DNA from 4 places in the Rhizobium sp. CB2179 genome. Region 2 is predicted to be linked to each of the others. Evidence: predicted binding sites of a transcription regulator. Region 2 holds the regulator's gene; each other region holds the start of a gene.

Region 1 (4,826 bases), 1.3 Mb from region 2:
TTCCCAAGGCGCAGAGGTGTTTTCTCAGGTCCAAACCGGCGATTTCGGCGTCACGGTGGTGACATGACCCATCTTGCGGCCGGGGCGCCACTCGGTCTTGCCGTAGAGATGAACCAGCGTGTCGGGGCGCCGCAGCCAGTCGGGAACGGCAAGGATATCGTCGCCGATCAGGTTCTGCATGACGCAGTCGGAATGTCGCTCGGCATTGCCAAGCGGCAGGCCGGTGACGGCGCGGATATGCTGCTCGAACTGGCTGACGACGCAGGCGGCTTCCGTCCAGTGACCGGAGTTGTGGACGCGCGGCGCCATCTCGTTGGCGATCAGACCGCCATCGGCAAGCACAAAGAATTCGATGCCGATGACGCCGACATAGTTCAATGCGGCAAGGATTTTCTCGGCCGATTTCCGCGCGGCGTCCGCCGTCGGCGCCGAGATCGCGGCGGGAACCGTCGAGGTGTGGAGGATGCCGTTGCGGTGGACATTCTCGGCGGGATCGAAGCAGACGACCGTACCGTCGGTGGCGCGGGCGGCGATGATCGAGACTTCACGCTCGAAGGCGACGAAGCTTTCGAGAATGAGCGGCACGCCGCCAAGTGCTGCATAGGTGCCATCCGGGCTGTCTGCGGCCGAGCGGAAAACCTTCTGGCCCTTGCCGTCATAACCGAGACGGCGGGTCTTCAGCACGCCCTGGCCGCCGAAATCCTTCAGCGCCGTTTCGAGATCGGCCTGGCTGTCGATCGCATGGAAGCGTGCAGTGGTTATGCCGCAGCCGTTGAGAAAGCGTTTTTCGACGAGACGGTCCTGGGCGGCTTCCAGCGCCTTCGGCGGCGGATAGACCGACACGCTCGCCGAGAGCTTTTCGGCGGCTGCGACAGGCACGTTTTCGAATTCGTAGGTGACGACATCGCAGATATCGGCGAGTTCGGCGAGTGCCGCCGGATCGTCATAGGCAGCGGTAATCTGCCGGTTGGCGAGCTGGGCGGCCGGGCAGTCCGCCTGCGGCTCGAGGATGACCGTGCGAAAATTCAACCTGGCGGCGGCAATCGCCAGCATGCGGCCGAGCTGGCCGCCGCCGATAATGCCGATCGTTGTTGCCGTCATAGGTCGTCCATCGGGTATTCGGCGACGGCAGCACTCTGGCGCTCGCGCCATTCGTCGAGCCGGTCGGCAATTTCTTCGTCGGAGAGGGCAAGTACGGCGGCAGCGAGAAGGGCGGCGTTGACCGCACCAGCCTTGCCGATGGCGAGCGTGCCGACCGGAATACCGGCCGGCATCTGTACGATGGAAAGGAGGCTGTCTTGGCCGGACAGGGCTTTCGACTGGACCGGCACGCCGAAAACTGGCAGCGGTGTCAGCGAGGCGGTCATGCCCGGCAGATGGGCAGCGCCGCCGGCGCCGGCGATGATGACCTTGAAGCCCTCCGCGCGTGCGCCCTTGGCGAAATTGACCAGCCGGTCGACTGTACGGTGCGCCGAAATGATGCGCGCGTCATAGGGAATTTCCAGCGCCTCCAGCGTGTCGGCGGCGTTTTTCATGGTCTCCCAGTCGGACTGGCTGCCCATGATGATGGCGACGGGTGGTCTGTCTGTCATCGTTGCTGCTATTCCCTCTCAGGCGATGATGTCAGGGATGATCTGATCTTCCAGCCTGGAGAGCCTGTCCTTGATGACGAGCTTCTTCTTTTTCATGCGCTGGATCCGCAGAGCGTCGCATCCGGTCTGGATCATGGCGTTGATCGCGGCGTCGAAATCCTCGTGCTCCTGGCGCAAGCGCGCCACTATGAGCCTGATTTCCGCCTGTTCCTGATCGGCCATATACATTCCCCGTTATCGTCCCTGGACCTTGTCCGATCTGCCGATGATTTCCGCAAGCTCCTATCATCAAATACAGGTAACGGCTAGTTAGTCTTGATCATGAAATTGCCATCCAGTCTTCATCTTTTGGCCTTCGACAAGCCTTCAAAAATGTGTCACAGTCCCGCCCGTTGACACCTTGATCCCCGACGATGTTGGCCGGGGAGGGTAAGAGGAAGGAAGGGTCATATGACTGTTCAAGCTCATCTTGAGTCACTCCAGAAAAAGCATGTCGCTCTCGAGGAGGAGTTGCACGCGCTCAGAACATCTCCCTCTATTTCCGATACGGCACTTGCCGATTGCAAGCGTCGCAAGTTGCGCATCAAGGACGAGATTCAGCGTCTTAAGTCATCCGTCCACTAATCTTCCCAAGGATCGCCGGACGATCATCTTGCGCAACAAGGTAAATCCATCCATTCCACCAAAAATCAGCAAGAACCGGTGATTTGACACCAGATTTGCGCCAGCCCGATGCATCCGGCATCGTGGCTGGCGCTTTTGGGTCCGCCACGTCTCACATCGCGTTCTTATGATTCACATCGTATTCCCAGATCGCATGGGAACATGCATCAGGCCCAGAACTGATCCAGCCACAAATTGAGCTTGTCGAAGCCGCGGTTGTTGACCGCGTAGATACGTTTGGTGCCTTCCGAGGTCACGGAGACGAGATTGCTGTCGAGAAGCGCCTTCAGGTGCTGCGAAACAGCAGGACGGCTGATCGGCAGGCCTTCGGCGAGCTCATTGACGGTCCGTGGCGCGCGACGCAATTCCTCCAGCAGAAACCGCCGGTTCGGATCGGCAATCGCAGAGAAGGGGTCCGTGTTCGACATGGCGGGAACGCTACGTCAAACCGGCCGCGCCAGCAAGGAAATTGTGCATTGCAGCGTGTCACTGCATAATTCCTAAAATCGGAGTCGATTTCAGGAATTAAGCAGCCGTTCAAAGTGCCACAGCGTCCTTTGCGCCTCTCGAAAGATGTGCGGCGCTGTATGGCTTCTACCAGCCAAGGCCCTCGCCCACGATCAGGAAGGCGGCGATCAGCGCCATCGCATACATGAAGGGATAGAAGATCTGTGGCCTCATCCGGCGCACGCACCAGGCGCCGGCGATGGTGGCGAGCGGGGCGAAGGGCAGAAGCGTCGCGGAGGTCGCAAGGTTCTGGGTGTCGAGCTGGCCGAGCGCGAAATAGGGGATCAGCTTGATGGCGTTGAGGATTGCGAAGAAGCGCACGCTGGTGCCGGTATATTCGCGCGGCTGCAATTTGAGCGGCAGGGCATAGATCTGGAAGGGCGCACCGCCGGCATGAGCGACGAAGCTGCCGTAACCGGAAAATGTCCCCCAGAGGCCGGCGGCCACCGGCCGCTGGCCGCGCGGCGGGATCACCTTGCCGGCGCCCGGGCCGAAACTGTTCCAGAAATAGCGCAGGCAGAAGAGGATGGTCACCGCGCCGATGACGATGCGCAGCATGTTGCCCGGAACCAGCGCCGAGGTCGCCCAGCCCAGCGCGATACCGAAGATCGCGCCCGGCAGCATGATTTTCAGCGTCGCCCAGTCGCCATGTTTGCGCCAGATGACGAGCGAGATCATGTCCATGAAGACCAGGATCGGCAGCAGGATGGCCGCTGCCTCGACGGGCGAGACGACGAGGGCGAGAAAGGGCAGGCCGATCAGCGACAAAGCGTCGCCCATGCCGCCCTTTGCGAGGCCCACCAGCAGAACGGCGGGCACGGCGGCGTAGTAGAATGACAGATCCTGCGGCATGCTTTCGACGTCCTCCTCTTGCCAGCCTCGTCTAACGGAACTACTCACACAAAACGAGTGCGGATCCCTCATTTCGAAGGGGAATTCGCAGGAAACGGAAAGACCCCATGACCGAACCGGAAAACCGCTGCCGCCTTGTGCTCATCGTGCCCGATATCGCCGATGCAGATGAACAGGCAAAGATCGTCGCCGACGCGCTGAAGGGCGGCGATGTCGCCTCGGTGATCGTGCCGCAATACGGGCTCGACGACAGCACCTTCCAGAAACATGCGGAAAAGCTGGTGCCATTGATCCAGGATGCTGGAGCAGCCGCGCTGATATCAGGCGACAGCCGTGTCGCAGGCCGGGCAAAGGCCGATGGCCTGCACCTTTCCAGCAATGCAGAGGCGCTTTCGGAAGCGATCGACAAACATGCGCCGAAGCTGATCGTCGGCGGCGGCAACGCGGCCGACCGGCACCATGCGCTGGAGATCGGCGAAGTCAGGCCGGACTATATCTTCTTCGGCAAGCTCGACGGCGATATCAAGCCGGAGGCGCATCCGAAGAACCTTGCGCTCGGCGAATGGTGGGCCTCGATGATCGAGATTCCCTGCATCGTCATGGGCGGCACCGATCCGGCCTCGGCGCTCGCCGTCGCCGAAACCGGAGCGGAGTTCGTGGCGCTGCGGCTGGCGGTCTTCGCCGAGCCTGCCCGGGCGCCGTCTGTCGTTGCCGAAATCAATGCGTTGCTTGACGAAAAAGCGCCACGGTTTGAGGATTGAAATCGCGCTCATGCCGATCCCGCCCGTCCGCCTTTTGAAATATATCCTTGCCAGCATGGCCGCCCTCGTTGCGGCCGGGCCGAATGTTGCCTTGGCGCAGGCGCCGGACAGCGTCATCAGCCAGCCGGGCACGGGGCCGGCTTCGACCTTCCGCACCGACCGGCCTTCCAGCCCGGGCGTGCAACCCTCCGATGGTGTCGGCGTATTCGACCGCATGGGCGCGAACCTGCCGGACCTGCCGCCGGAGAAGGATTACAAGGGGCCGATCGACGAGGCCTACGGCGCCTTCCAGCGCGGTTATTACCTGACGGCAATGGACAAGGCGCTGCCGCGCGCCCAGCTCGGCGATCCGGCGGCGCAGACACTGATCGGCGAAATCCTCTCGCAGGGCCTCGGCGTCAAGAAGGACGTGAAGAACGCCGCCTTCTGGTACGGCAAGGCGGCCGAAGGC
Region 2 (4,826 bases):
GGTCTTGCCCGCAGCCCTTCCCGGCATTGTCGGCGCATTGCTGATGACGGCCTCGCGCGCCATCGGCGAAACCATGATCGTCGTGCTGGCCGCCGGTGTCGCCGCCCGCATCCAGATCAACCCCTTCGAGCCGATGACGACGGTGACCGTCAAGATCGTCAACCAGCTGACCGGCGACCTTGAGTTCACCTCGCCGCAGACGCTGGTTGCCTTTGCCCTTGGCATCACCCTGTTCTGCATCACGCTTTGCCTCAATATCTATGCGCTCTACATCGTGCGCAAATACCGGGAGCAGTACGAATGACGGATATTGTTTCTCCCACATCAGGCGTCACCGTTTCCAAGGCGCCAGTGCGCCGCGATATCGGCATCAAGCGCCGCTACGCCGCCGAGCGCCGGTTCCAGGCCTATGGCATCGCCGCCATCACCTTCGGTCTCGTCTTCCTGTTCATCCTGCTGTGGACGGTGATCGGCAAGGGCTACACCGCCTTCCAGCAGACGGCGATCACCCTGCCGATCGAATTCTCCGAGAAGACGATCGACCCGAACAACAAGCGTGCGACCGACCCTTCGGTGCTGATCGCCGCCAACTACCCGGTTCTGCTGCGCGACGCGATCGTCAAGCAGCTGAACGTCAATGCCGCAAGCCGTCCCGATGTGCGCGACGCATCCGCCATGCTCTCCAAGGGTGCGCCGGTCCAGCTGCGCGACATGGTCGTTGCCGATCCGTCGATCATCGGCAAGACGGTCAATGTCACGGTGCTCGCCGACGCCAATGTCGACAGCGCCAATAAGGGCCAGATCGATCTCTCGGTCGATGAGAAGAACCGCAAGGTCAACGATAAGCAGGTCGGCTGGATGAACGAGCTGAAGGCGAGCGGCGCTCTCCACAAGCAGTTCAACACCGGCCTCTTCGTCAACGGCAACTCCAGCCGTCCGGAGGCCGCAGGCCTCGGCGTCGCCCTCATCGGCTCGCTCTACCTGATGCTGATCGTCCTCGTGCTCGCTCTGCCGATCGGCGTTGCCGCCTCGATCTATCTCGAGGAGTTCGCGCCGAAGAACAAGCTGACGGACCTGATCGAGGTCAACATCAACAACCTCGCCGCGGTCCCTTCGATCGTCTACGGCCTGCTTGGTCTGTCCGTCTTCATCAACTTCATCGGCCTGCCGCGCTCGGCCTCGCTGGTCGGCGGCCTGGTGCTGACGCTGATGACCCTGCCGACGATCATCATCGCGACGCGCGCCGCCCTTCGCGCCGTGCCGCCGTCGATCCGTGCCGCAGCCCTCGGCCTCGGCGCTTCGAAGATGCAGATGGTGTTCCACCATGTGCTGCCGCTCGCCATGCCCGGCATCCTCACCGGTACGATCATCGGCCTGGCGCACGCGCTTGGCGAAACCGCGCCGCTGCTCCTGATCGGCATGGTCGCCTTCGTCGCCAACGCGCCGACGACACCGCTCGATCCCTCGACGGCTCTGCCCGTACAGGTCTATATGTGGGCCAACGAGGCCGAACGTGCCTTCGTTGAGCGTACTTCGGGTGCCATCATCGTCCTGCTCCTGTTCCTGATCGTCATGAACATGGGCGCCATCCTCTTGCGTCGTCGCTTCGAGCGCCGCTGGTAAACGGAGTTACAAGATCATGAACATGTTGACGGAAGCTGCAGTTGAAAAGGCGCTGGATCACAAGATGAGCAACGTCCCGTATAAGATGATCGGAAAGGATGTCTCGGTTTACTACGGCGAAAAGCGCGCGCTATTCGATGTGAACCTGAACATCCGCGAAAACACCGTAACCGCCCTGATCGGCCCGTCCGGCTGCGGCAAGTCGACCTTCCTGCGCAGCCTCAACCGCATGAACGACACGATCGACGGCTGCCGCGTCACCGGCAAGATCACGCTGGATACCGACGATATCTATGATCCCGATATCGACGTCGTCGAACTTCGTGCCCGCGTCGGCATGGTCTTCCAGAAGCCGAACCCGTTCCCGAAGACGATCTATGAAAACGTCTCCTATGGCCCGCGCATCCATGGCCTTGCCAAGTCGAAGGCCGATCTCGACCAGATCGTCGAGACCAGCCTGCAGCGCGCCGGTCTCTGGAACGAGGTCAAGGACCGCGTGCACGAATCCGGCACCGGCCTGTCGGGCGGTCAGCAGCAGCGCCTCTGCATTGCCCGTGCCGTCGCCGTCAGCCCGGAAGTCATCCTGATGGACGAGCCCTGCTCGGCGCTCGACCCGATCGCCACCGCCAAGGTCGAGGAGCTGATCCACGAGCTGCGCGAGAACTACACGATCGTCATCGTCACCCATTCCATGCAGCAGGCCGCGCGTGTTTCGCAGCGCACCGCCATGTTCCACCTCGGCAATCTCGTCGAGGAGAACGACACCGACAAGATGTTCACCAATCCCGACGATCCGCGCACCCAGGACTATATCATGGGTCGCTTCGGCTGATTTTGGCGTCACCAAGCCTTTCCGTTATTCGAGGATAAAGCCCCATGGCATCGACACATATTTATTCTGCCTATGATGATGATCTGAAGTTCCTGTCCAGGCGGATTTCCGAAATGGGCGGCCTGGCCGAGCAGATGGTCGCCGAAGCCGTGCGGGCGCTCGTCAACGGCGATACCGCGCTGGCGCAGAAGGTCATCTCCGACGATGTGATCCTCGATCACGCCGAACGCGAAATCGGCGACAAGGCGATCGTCACCATCGCCCGCCGCCAGCCGATGGCCGCGGACCTTCGCGAAATCATGGGTTCGATCCGCATCGCCGCCGATCTCGAACGGGTCGGCGACCTCGGCAAGAACACCGCCAAGCGCGTCATCGCCGTCCAAAGCACCGGCGTTCCCCGCAAGCTCGCCCGCGGCCTCGAGCATCTGTCCGAGCTGGCGCTCGTCCAGCTCAAGGAAGTGCTCGACGTCTACACCAATCGTTCCGCCGACAAGGCGAATGCGATCCGCGAACGCGACAACGAGATCGACGCGATGTACACCTCGCTGTTCCGCGAACTCCTGACCTACATGATGGAAGATCCGCGCAACATCACCAGCTGCACGCATCTTCTCTTCTGCGCCAAGAACATCGAGCGCATTGGCGACCACGCCACCAACATCGCCGAGACGATCTTTTACATGACGACAGGCGCGCAGCCGGAAGGCGACCGTCCAAAGGATGACAGCGCCAACACCGTCGGCGCGGTCACCGAATAACCGCCTACACCCCGCCGCTTGCGTGCGCGCCCATCCGGGCGCGCAAGAGGTCGCAGCCAATTCTGATTTTGCGCAGGATGCATTGCTTAAATCACCCCCGGTTTAAGGATCATGCGCGAGGAGACCCACACGCATGATCCCGAGAGTTGCAGTTGTTGAAGACGAGGAAGCCCTCAGCGTGCTTCTTCGCTACAATCTCGAAGCGGAAGGCTTCGAGGTCGATACCATCCTTCGTGGCGACGAAGCCGAAATGCGGCTTCAGGAGCGCACGCCCGATCTTCTCATCCTCGATTGGATGCTGCCCGGCGTCTCCGGCATCGAGCTCTGCCGGCGCCTGCGCATGCGGCCGGAGACCGAGCGCCTGCCGATCATCATGCTGACGGCGCGCGGCGAAGAGAGCGAGCGTGTCCGCGGATTGTCGACGGGCGCCGACGACTATGTCGTCAAGCCCTTTTCGACCCCCGAGCTCGTTGCCCGCGTCAAGGCGATGCTGCGTCGCGCCCGTCCCGAGGTGCTGTCGACGGTGCTGAAATGCGGTGACATCGAGCTCGACCGTGAGACCCATCGCGTCCATCGCAAGACCCGCGAAGTCCGCCTCGGCCCCACCGAATTCCGCCTGCTGGAATTCCTGATGTCGTCGCCGGGCCGGGTCTTCTCCCGCTCGCAGCTTCTGGACGGCGTCTGGGGCCACGATATCTATGTCGACGAGCGCACCGTCGACGTCCATGTCGGCCGCCTGCGCAAGGCGCTGAATTTCTCCAACATGCAGGACGTCATCCGCACCGTCCGCGGCGCCGGTTATTCGATGGAAGCCTGAGGGCTTTCATCTGAGCCTGCTGGCAAAGCCCTGGCAAAACCCGCGACGTCATCCTCGGCCTTGTGCCGAGGATCTGCGCACGCCAAATTAAGCATTTGAAAATAAAGGTTTTTCTCTCAAGTAGTTGAGGTGATCAGATGCTCGGCACAAGGCCGAGCATGACGGAGGGAAACCTGAGCTTCCATCCGCGCATAAAAAAACGGGCCGCTCGGCCCGTTTTCTGCATTCTAACGATGGTCAGCCCCCTCAGCTGGCGCGCGCCGCTGCCCGGCGGCGTTCGTTGACCGGCTGGTAGGCAAGCTTCTGGTGATAGCTGCAATAGGGCGAATTGTCGGGGGACTCGCAGCCGCAGAAATGGAAGTCGTCCTTCAGCGGATCGCCGACCGGCCATTTGCAGGTGCGCTCGGTCAGTTCCGTCAGGCCGAGGCGGCGCGAAATCGGCACCACCACATTGCCTCTCGGCACGTATTCCATTTCCTCGATCGTTTCGATCTCGATCTCTTCCTTCAGCATCGTCGCGCCCTGCTGGCGGGTAACGGTGCGGGTGGTGATGCGAGAGGCGAAGTTCGGCGCGCGCGGCGCCGATGTGTTGCGCTTCGGCGTTCGCGCCGCGGTGTTGGTGCCGCCGGCCTTGGCACGGCCGGGAAGGCACAGCCGGTGCACTTTGCCGATGACCGCGTTTCGGCTGACACCGCCAAGTTGTGCCGCGATCTGGCTGGCGCTCAGTCCTTCGGCCCAAAGCTTCTTGAGTTTCTCGACCCGCTCGTCTGTCCAGTTCATGCCCTGTCTCCACCTT
Region 3 (4,826 bases), 710 kb from region 2:
CCATGTTCGCCGCAACACTGAACTGTTTCAGCAGGCGATGCAGATGTTCTCGCCCTTCATGACGCCGCCTGCCAAGGAAAGCCGCAAGGCCGAGGCCAAGGATATCGACGAGCTGAAGGAACAGCTCCGCGCCCTTCAGAACAAACTCGACAACCTATAGTCCGATCGAGACATCCCGCCCGGCGCTTCGGATCGACACGGCAAAACCGCCGATGACATCGATCAGAGCGATCGTCATCAAAATGAAGAAGACCTGCGTCGCAGCATCCCGGACGAGCAGAAACTCGACCAGGAAAGCGATGAACACCAGCATTGACAGCATGTGGTTGACGAGATTGCCGGGACCGGTTCTGGTCGCTTTGAGGATTTCGAAGAACAGCACGACAAGTGCGATGACGATAAAAAGGTCGCCGAGCGCCATGCTCCAGATCGCGCCCGAGATCATCGACAGCACGATGATATCATGCTGCAGTGCCGGAATGCCGCCATCGCCCATCAGGCCCAGCATCGCCAGATTGTAGAGAATAAACGGAATAATCATCAGGGGCATGGCATTTATCATCGGCAAATCTCCTCGGCGCCGAAAGAATACTGCCGTAAGTCGCTGCCCCACTGCAAGTCATTGCAAATATTATATTGCCGAAATGCAAAAGGCCGGCGTGACGCCGGCCTTGAAACTTCGATCGGACAAGCCGGATCGGGAAATTATGCGCTTTCCTTCGGCGTCAGAACCTGGCGGCCGCGATACATACCAGTCTTCAGATCGATATGATGCGGGCGGCGCAGTTCGCCGGAATTCTTGTCTTCGACGTAGGTCGGAGCCTTCAGGGCGTCTGCCGAACGGCGCATACCGCGCTTGGACGGGCTTGTTTTTCTCTTCGGTACAGCCATTTCTCTTACTCCACTTGCGGGCAAAACATTCCCACGGCCACACGGGCGGCCGAAACGGACATGTCGCGATTTCGGAATTTGGCGCGCTTATACATGCAAGGGGTGACCTTGACCAGTCCCCATGCGTATTTTTTGCAAAGCCAATGATTCCAGGCTCAGACTTCGTCTTCCGGCACGATCCAAGGCTCGGCGCGGGCCGCCTCTTCCCATTTCCGCCAGGCCGGATGCGCCTTCATGGTCTCCATATAGGCCAGCGTATCATTTTGGCTGACGAGATCATAGATTTCGAACCGGTTGACGACAGGCGCAAACATCGCATCCGCCCCGCTGAACGCGCCAAACAGAAACGGTCCGCCGGATTGCTGCAGGAGGTCGCGCCAGATCGTCTCGATGCGGCTGATATCGGCGTCGACACCATCCGGCAACGCGATCTTGCCCTTCTGCCGGCGGATATTCATCGGGCAGGCACCGCGCAGCGCCCGGAAGCCCGAAAGCATTTCCATCGAAACCGAACGGGCGAGCGCCCGCTCGGCGCGATCCCTCGGCAGAAGGCCGGCGTCCGGATAAAGCTCAGCGACATATTCGATGATCGCCAGCGATTCCCAGATCTTCAATGCACCTTGCTGCAGAAGTGGTACTCGCCCGGTCGGTGAGACCGCCTTTATATCGGGATTGCCACCAGGATAGTCGAAGGGGATCAGGACTTCCTCGAAATCGACGCCGGCGCCCGTCAGCGCCATCCACGGCCGGAACGACCAGGAAGAATAGTTCTTGTTGGCGATGTAGAGCGTCGGTCTATCCATGGGCTTCTCCCGTTCATGCCTCGAAATCGAAGATCAACAATTCGTGGAAATGGTTCATGTCCTCGAACACGCAGAATGCCGGCGGGGTCAGCTCGAAAACAGGGGCCTTGCGGCGGACATCGTCGGCGACGTTGTCGAGCATTGCCTGCCAGCGCGGCAAGGCTTCGTCTTCCAACCGTTCGATCGCATAGGCGAAGGTCATGTGGAACTTATAGTCCTCATGGTTCGGCTGGCGATAGCCCAGAAGCTCGGCCAGCGCATTGCGCCAGGCGCGCATGACCTTGCGGTCTCTCTCCGTCGCCCCGTCGACGAGCAGGCCCGACGGGCGAGCTTCGACGATGGCGACCTTGAAGGGATCGGCCATCGAGAAACCTTCGAGCAGGGCCGCCATCAGCGCTATCATGTCGTCGATCGGCGTATCGAGAGGTAGATCGCCCGGCCAGCAATCCTGGCGGCGCCTGGTCTCGATGACACCTTCGAAAAGTGTCATGTGAATGCTTGATATCGGCGTGAAGAGGAACTGCGGGGCTTCGGGCATCGCCAGATATTTCTCACGCGCCTCGATCAGCACCGCCTGCGTTTGCGAACCCTTCTCGATATGGCAAACGATGGTGTTGCCGGCTTCCGGCAGAAAGCCGCCGACCTTGCGATAACGGCTGCCGAGATGGGCGGGCGGGGTTGGATTGTGCCTCTTCGAATAAAAGAGAAGCTCGGGCGAAAATGTCGTGATGGTCATGGGCGACTCGGGGGCTCTGGTTGGACTGCATTCGCCCATATGACAGAACCAAGAATGCCAGATGACACTTGCCACGTCTCGAGCACGATACCGAAAAGTGTGAGCGGTTTTCGGACGAGATCCTGTTCTAACGATAAGTTCTGATCTCAATCATAGATGCACCTGATGTAATCGCCCGAACCTTGTGCGCGTCTCTCGATCACGCCGGCGAGCCGGCGAAGACCTCGTCCGGGCTTGCCGGCATTGCGGTCGATGGGGTTCGGCAGCGAGACGGCCAGCAGCGATGCCTGGCGCCGCGTCAGCTTCGAGGCCGGCACCTTGAAATGATGCTGGGCCGCCGCCTCGATGCCGTAGATGCCGGGACCCCATTCGGCGATATTGAGATAGATTTCCATCAGCCGCCGTTTCGACAGGACAAAATCCGTGCTCACCGCGAGCGGAAGTTCCAGCGCCTTGCGCACGAAGGAGCGGCCGTTCCAGAGGAAGAGGTTTTTCGCCGTCTGCATCGGAATGGTGCTGCCGCCACGTGTCGCCTGACCTTTCAGCGTATCCTCGACCAGCATGCGCATTTCCGCCCAGTCGACACCGCCGTGAAAGCAATATTGCCCGTCCTCCGACATCATCACCGACTGCACCACAACCGGGGCAATGTTATCAAGCGACACCCATTGCCTGTCGTAACCCCGCAGCAGCACGAGATCGCGCAGCATCAGCGTCGAGACGGGATGAATGAAAGGCAGCAGATAGAAAAAGATCAGCGCATAGGGAAGAATCAGCAAGACCAGCACGGCCAGAATAATGCGTTTCAACACACGTCCGTCTCCGAACCATCGCCGACGAGCCGGCATGTCGACGCTGTCCTCTCTCTCCGGCGCTATATCCAATGTCCCCAGTCCGATTTCGCTCCTGTCGTTCTCATAACGCCTGCGCAGAGCTTATGCCAGAGTGCGCGGCGAATCTTGCTGCCGCCATCGACAATTCCGTTGCAAGCCCGGGGGCGCTCATGCCAAACAGCGCCCATGGACGCGAACCGGGACACTTTCGAGACGAGGCTGAAGAACAACGCCCGCGACATCGAGGCGCTGCTCGACGCATTGCTTTCACCGAGTGCCCTTTCCGATGAAATCGCCAGGCCCGAGACGCTGCGCGATGCCATGCATTATGCCGTGCTGAACGGCGGCAAGCGGCTGCGCCCGTTTCTCGTCGTCGAAAGTGCAGCCCTGCTCGGCGGCGACGCCGAGGCGGCACTTCGCGTCGGCGCCGCCCTCGAATGCGTCCACTGCTATTCCCTCGTGCATGACGATCTGCCGGCCATGGACGATGACGACCTGCGCCGCGGCAAACCAACGGTACATATCAAGTTCGACGAAGCGACGGCGATCCTCGCCGGCGACAGCCTGCTGACCTACGCCTTCGACATCATCGCCGCGCCGGAAACGACCCTTGCCGATACGAGCAAGGCATCGCTGGTGCTGGCCCTTGCCCGCGCAGCCGGTCTCGGCGGCATGGCCGGCGGCCAGGCGCTCGACCTCGCGGCGGAAAAGCAGGCCCCCGACGAGGCCGGCATCATCCGCCTGCAGGCGATGAAAACAGGCGCGCTGATCCGCTTCGCCTGTGAAGCCGGCGCCGTCATCGCGGCAAGCCGGCCGGAGGATCGCCGTCGCCTGCGCGCCTTCGGCGAAAAGATCGGCCTTGCCTTCCAACTGGCCGACGACATTCTCGACCTGACCTCGGATGCGGCGACCATGGGCAAGGCGACCGGCAAGGATGCGGCCCGCGGCAAGGGAACGCTTGTGGCCCTGCGCGGCATGGAATGGGCCGAAGCCCAGCTCCGCGAGCATGTCCGCGATGCAGAGGCGTTGCTTGCCCCCTACGGCCCCCGTGCCTCGACCCTCATTGCTGCGGCGCATTTCATCGCCGACCGGAAGAGCTGAAGCGGCAGGTCAGGCTGTCAGTATTTCTTTGAAGGCGGAAACCAGACGGGCACACTCCTCGCCCGTGCCGATGCTGATCCGCAGGAAGTCCGAAATACGCGGTTTGGCGAAATGCCGGACGAGAATGCCGCGCTCCCGCAGAGCGGCTTGAAGCGCTGCCCCGGAACGGCTTTGGTGCCTCGCGAAAACGAAGTTCGCCTGGGACGGCAAGACCTCGAAACCCAAAACTTCAAGTTCAGAGTCGAGGCTTTCGCGGCTGGCGATGATGTTCCTCCGGCATGTCTCAAACCACGCCTCGTCCTTGATCGCCGCCGTCGCGGCAAGCTGCGCCAGACGATCGAGCGGATAGGAATTGAAACTGTCCTTGACCCGCTCCAGCGCCTCAATCAGCGGCCGCTGCCCCAGCGCGAAGCCGATGCGCAGACCGGCAAGCGAACGGGACTTCGACAGGGTCTGGATCAC
Region 4 (4,826 bases), 1.4 Mb from region 2:
ATGGCCTCGAGCCTCCAAGACCATCGAGTGAAAGCGGCAGAGACATAGCAGTTGGGACGGGCAAGTCAATAAATGGCAGGTCAAATCCGGGCGGGAAGCGGCGATTTTTGACATTTGATCACGCGATTGTACAAATGACGAAATCGATGTGTAAAACGCTCATCCACAGGATAGGCCGGTGGGCAAGTGACAGGATTTATTGACGGGCCGTTAGCGAGCTGCATATCCTTTTGAAATCGCAGGATCGGCGCGGCGTGCCGATTCGCGGATCCTGCGCGGGAATCGGAAAGACATGATGCCCACAGGCAAAACCATGGAAGCAGCGCTCAACGAATTGAGACAGGCGATATCGAGCCTCGAAAACGCCGTCGACATGCGCGTCGAACGGCAGCGCGAGCAGGGCGAGATCGAGGGCGAGGTGCGGCGTGTGCACGCCGACCGCTCGCGGCTGGCGCAGGAGCTCGACCAGGCCGAATTCCGCGCCAACCGGCTGGAAGAGGTCAATCGCGAGGTATCGCGGCGGCTGGTGACGGCCATGGAAACGATCCGCGCAGTTCTGGATCGCTGATAGGAAGAGTTTGGCATGGCGCAGGTGACGGTAACGATCGACGGCAAGGCCTATCGCATGGCCTGCGAGGAAGGGCAGGAGGATCACCTGACCGATCTCGCCACCCGCTTCGACCGCTATGTCGGCCATCTCAAGGATCAGTTCGGGGAAATCGGCGATCTCAGGATCACCGTCATGGCCGGCATCATGATCACGGACGAGATTGCCGAGCTGACGCGCCGCGTCGCCGGGTTGGAGTCCGAGCTCGAGACGCTGCGCGGCAATCGCGATACGGTGCTTGCAGCCACCGCCCGGACCGAGGAAAATCTTGCGGCAGCGCTCAGTGAAGTGTCGAGCCGCATCCGCGGCATCACCGACAAGCTGAACGGCCGGTCCGCCCCCGAACTCAATTGATCCTAGAGCCTTTCCTGGTCAGATTGAAGCATTCTGTTGGCTCAAACGGAGTCGGATGGTCGACCGGCCGGCGCGTGTCGTAGCCCGGCTCTACGGCCAAGCCGGCCGGTCGATCAGCCGGCCCGTTTCAGCCAACCCGAAGGGCCGGGCATCTTTGCGCCAGGATCAGAGGCGATCGGCTCGGACGTACCAAGAGGTATGCCCTTCGCCAATCGCCTCTGCCCTGACGAAAACCTGCTCCGGCAGAATGCTTCAATCTGACCAGGAAAGGCTCTAATTAAATAGGGGCGGCCTTCCGTCGCCACTGGCGCGGCAGCGCAAACAACCTTATATATCGCCATGCGGTCTGCGCCTCTCGACAGGAACCACAATCCCTGGGGCCATACTCGATCCAAAGGGAGCTGTCCCTGGCCAGGCCCGTGGGCCTGGACACACGGCGCCCACCTACGTTTGTAGGCACCCAGGATCGTAAACATCCATCGGTGGTCGTGGATCGCACCCTTTCCTTCCATTTTCAGCGAAGACGCCGGATATGGCGGGCGAACGCGGGTTGCCCGTTCGCCCTTCTTCAGCGCGTCCGTTACTTCTTCAGACCTGGAAGGGTGACCTGGAAGACCTGGAACATGGTGTCGACGTCGGCACCGCCGTCCGCCTTGTAGGCGGCACCCACCTGGAAACCATCCTGCGTCAAGAAGTCGTTGTCATTGGCGACGAACAGGAAGTAGTCGTCCGGCAGGTTCGGGTCGAGAACGCTCGCCAGACCCATGGCTTCCCACTTTTCCGACAGATTGTTCTTGTCGTTCGGCGCGCCGTTGTGCAGGCCGAAGCGGGTGAGATCGGTCTTGTCGTTGAGGTCGATGAAGGGTGTCAGCGTCGCCGGCGTCAGCGAGGGATCGATGACGCCCTTCGGCGCGATCGGCTTGCCGTCATCGAAATCGCTGCCGGCGATGTCGGTCGCGGCGGAAATGTCGACGATGTCGACCTTGCGGTAGAGCGAGGTGTCGCCCTTCAGGCCCTGGCCGTTGCCGCTGTCGCGGGCGAGCATCAGGAAGGTCTTGTCGGACAGGGCGACGATTTCGCTCTCGGCGGCGATCGTCGTCTTGTCCTTGGCGTCCTTGAAGACCGGCAGCGGCACGACATATTCGTGCACCAGTTTCAAGTGATCGGGATCGGCGGCGTCATAGATCATGGCGCGGGTATTCTGGCGGGTCGAGCCGGAATCGCCGCCGTCCTGGCGGGCGGCCGATTGCAACACAGCGATGATGAACTTGCCATCAGGCGTCATCGCCATGCCTTCGAGACCCTGGTTGTTCTGGCGGCCGGTCTCCGGATCTTTCGGGTCCGGAGCGGAGGCGCCGGAGCCGGGATTGTTGGAGGCAAAGCTCAACGCGCCCTTGCGCATCGGCAAAAGCGCCTTCGGCGGCTGGGTGGCGGAGAGCAGGTGTCCGTCAGCGGCGAAGTGATAGATATAAGGCCCGTATTCGTCGCTGACGAACATGCTGCCGTCGGCCATGCGGATGATGGCTTCATTGTCGAGCGCGATCTTGCCGTTCGTCGCCTGCGGCAGCGCGGGAAAACTACCGGCAGCGGGGCGGACGCCGGATTCCGGGTCGAGACCGGTCATGTCGCCGCCCCTGTCGTCGACGAAGAGTGTGGAATCGACGAGCCTTGCGTCGACGCCCGACTGTTCCTTGCCGACCTCGGGTGCCGCACCCGGAGCGGTCGGCGTCAGGCCGATCGAGATGGTGTTCAGACGTGGCCGGTAATCAACGGTGCCGACGGCGTTGTAACCGCGGTCGGGCAACAGGTAGAGCGTGCCCTTGTAGCCGGCGCCGTCGCGGCTCCAGGCGGCGGGATCGATCGCCATGCCCGAGCCGGAACCGAAGGTCTCGCCGAATTTGTCACGCTGGTTGGCCGGAATGCGGCCGATGCCCACCAAGCCCTTGTTGACGAAGGTGAGGCCGCCGACGGTGGCGGAATTCTCGGCCATTGCGACGACTGGCACGGCGGCGGATGCCGCGAGAACCGCGGCGAAAAGCCGCGCTGTGTAAGGTCTGACATTCTTCATGGAAATACCCTCTCGGTCAAAAGCGCTCTCGAAACGGCTTCCGCCCGCAGGCTGGACACCGCTTCAAATGACACCCCGGCCTGGATTCGATTTCCCGATGGCGCAACACGCCCTGGATTTCGTCGCCCCATATCCCCGGCAGACGGTCTATGACGGGATCGTGATATCTGGATGACACTTCTCAGCGAAAGCGTCATGCTGGAGAGGAAGTCGGGCTTTCGCGTGTCCGCATTGCAGCTCGCTGCTCTATCCAACCGGGTAAGGCCCTTCGGCGAAGACCTCATCGTGGTAGCCCTTGGAGCCGACATTCAGCGCCAAAGGGCTTCGCCACTCCCTGTTGTCGCGCAGGCAATCGAGCACGAAACGGAAATCATATCGCGGCTGCCAGCCGAGTTCCCGCCTTGCGCGTTCGTTGACATAGACACGGTCGAGCGAAGGAAACATCTTCCAGCCGCGTGATGCGTAAAGGGCGCCTGCACCCTGGAACAGTCGTTCGACGACGTGAGGCGCGTCGCGCCGGATCGCGGCGAGATCATTTGCCGAAAACGGCGTCGTGGCGGAGATGATGTAGCGGCCAAAGCCAATTGCCGGCGCCTTTTCGAGCGCCAGCAGATGGGCGCCGACCACGTCGCTGATATCGACGCGGCGGTGAAGAAGCTCATTGGCCTGGGCGTTCTCTGCCAAATAGCCGTTGCGAATGTCAGGATCGTCGTCATTTTCGGGAAAGAAACGCGAAGTCCTGAGAATGGCGACCGGCAGGCCGGATTTGCGGGCGAAGAGTTCGCACAGACCTTCGGCGGCGAGTTTCGTCACGCCGTAGATGTTTTTCGCGACGGGAAGCACGTCCTCGGTCACCCATGCCGCCGGTTCGCCGGCAGCCGGCGTCAATGCCGCACCGAAGGTGCTGGTGGTGCTGGTGAAGACGAAGCTTGCGACGCCTGCGGTGGTCGCCTCTTCGAGCAGGTGCAGAGTGCCGGCGATATTGGTGTCGAGGAAATCATAATTGCCGTGGGTCGCCACATGCGGTTTGTGCAACGTCGCGGCATGGATGACGTGGCTGATGCCCGACATCGCCTGGCGGACGAAGGCGCGATCGCTGATCGAGCCGACCATGTCGGTAAAAGCCGAGGGCTTGATATCGATGCCGCGCACCCAGCGGCTTTCCGCCCTCAAGGTCTGCATCAGCGCCTCGCCGAGATGGCCGGCACTTCCCGTCACCAGTATCGTCATCACATCGTCTCCTGACCGTTCGGCGGCGGACGCTATAAAGACTAAGGTTTTCAGGCAACGCATAAATTATGCATGGGCGTGCAGGAAAGCTTGAGGCTCAGCGGATGGTCGTGACGAGGCGGCCGGCGCTGCCATCGGAAAGCATGATCCTTTCCCAGGTCATGCGGCCGGCGGCGATCGGCAGCAGCACATTGCCGTTGGCGCCGGTATCAAGCGTCAGCGACGAGAGCCTGCCCGCATGCCAGCCGCGCTCCTCCAGCGACTGCTCGGCGGCGGCGATCTCGGCGGAGGCGTAGGAGAATAGAGAGCGGCCGAGAAAGGCGCCGAGCGGCGCCCGCCACTCCGCGTGCCGCGGGCGAGAGGTGGCGAGCAGCCGGTGGGTGCGGTCGCAGATCAGATGCACCGGCCGGACGGAATCCTCGACCAGCCGCTTCAGCGCCGCATCGACTGCTGCATGTGGCGGCGAGGCGAAAATCCGTTCCAGCTTGATAGCCTGTTCGGGCGAAAGGGCGAGCTTATCGCGCTCCCAGCGTGAGATCGTCGCCTGGTTGACGCCGAGGAGTTCGG

Evidence for each region. Region 2 encodes PhoB, which activates phosphate uptake and scavenging genes when phosphate is short. Its sites were predicted from a motif close to TGTCATNNANCTGTCAT; they were not measured.
Region 1: a site for PhoB is predicted at 1,921-1,937, ahead of AC244Q_RS18645 (YdcH family protein). Genes of this name have one in related genera too.
Region 3: a site for PhoB is predicted at 2,481-2,497, ahead of AC244Q_RS21590 (DUF1868 domain-containing protein). Genes of this name have one in related genera too.
Region 4: a site for PhoB is predicted at 3,190-3,206, ahead of AC244Q_RS18435 (esterase-like activity of phytase family protein). Genes of this name have one in related genera too.

Annotation. Positions count from the first base shown of each region.
Region 1 covers NZ_CM172781.1:3,756,233-3,761,058, reverse strand. The annotation lists gene AC244Q_RS18660 (5-(carboxyamino)imidazole ribonucleotide synthase) at 25-1,101, opposite strand; gene purE (5-(carboxyamino)imidazole ribonucleotide mutase) at 1,098-1,592, opposite strand; gene AC244Q_RS18650 (YdcH family protein) at 1,611-1,814, opposite strand; gene AC244Q_RS18645 (YdcH family protein) at 2,043-2,216, shown strand; gene AC244Q_RS18640 (ArsR/SmtB family transcription factor) at 2,423-2,683, opposite strand; gene AC244Q_RS18635 (sulfite exporter TauE/SafE family protein) at 2,850-3,614, opposite strand; gene AC244Q_RS18630 (thiamine phosphate synthase) at 3,722-4,375, shown strand; gene AC244Q_RS18625 (tetratricopeptide repeat protein) at 4,386-4,826, shown strand, end outside.
Region 2 covers NZ_CM172781.1:182,000-186,825, forward strand. The annotation lists gene pstC (phosphate ABC transporter permease subunit PstC) at 1-304, shown strand, start outside; gene pstA (phosphate ABC transporter permease PstA) at 301-1,623, shown strand; gene pstB (phosphate ABC transporter ATP-binding protein PstB) at 1,640-2,455, shown strand; gene phoU (phosphate signaling complex protein PhoU) at 2,500-3,213, shown strand; gene phoB (phosphate regulon transcriptional regulator PhoB) at 3,347-4,030, shown strand; gene AC244Q_RS00945 (GcrA family cell cycle regulator) at 4,277-4,810, opposite strand.
Region 3 covers NZ_CM172781.1:4,383,613-4,388,438, forward strand. The annotation lists gene phaR (polyhydroxyalkanoate synthesis repressor PhaR) at 1-160, shown strand, start outside; gene AC244Q_RS21575 (hypothetical protein) at 155-562, opposite strand; gene rpmF (50S ribosomal protein L32) at 706-891, opposite strand; gene AC244Q_RS21585 (glutathione S-transferase family protein) at 1,047-1,694, opposite strand; gene AC244Q_RS21590 (DUF1868 domain-containing protein) at 1,708-2,430, opposite strand; gene mtgA (monofunctional biosynthetic peptidoglycan transglycosylase) at 2,577-3,314, opposite strand; gene AC244Q_RS21600 (polyprenyl synthetase family protein) at 3,450-4,364, shown strand; gene hisC (histidinol-phosphate transaminase) at 4,374-4,826, opposite strand, start outside.
Region 4 covers NZ_CM172781.1:3,713,319-3,718,144, reverse strand. The annotation lists gene AC244Q_RS18450 (DUF4164 domain-containing protein) at 293-568, shown strand; gene AC244Q_RS18445 (cell division protein ZapA) at 584-961, shown strand; RNA gene ssrS (6S RNA) at 1,302-1,460, shown strand; gene AC244Q_RS18435 (esterase-like activity of phytase family protein) at 1,542-3,029, opposite strand; gene AC244Q_RS18430 (NAD-dependent epimerase/dehydratase family protein) at 3,276-4,259, opposite strand; gene AC244Q_RS18425 (helix-turn-helix transcriptional regulator) at 4,357-4,826, opposite strand, start outside.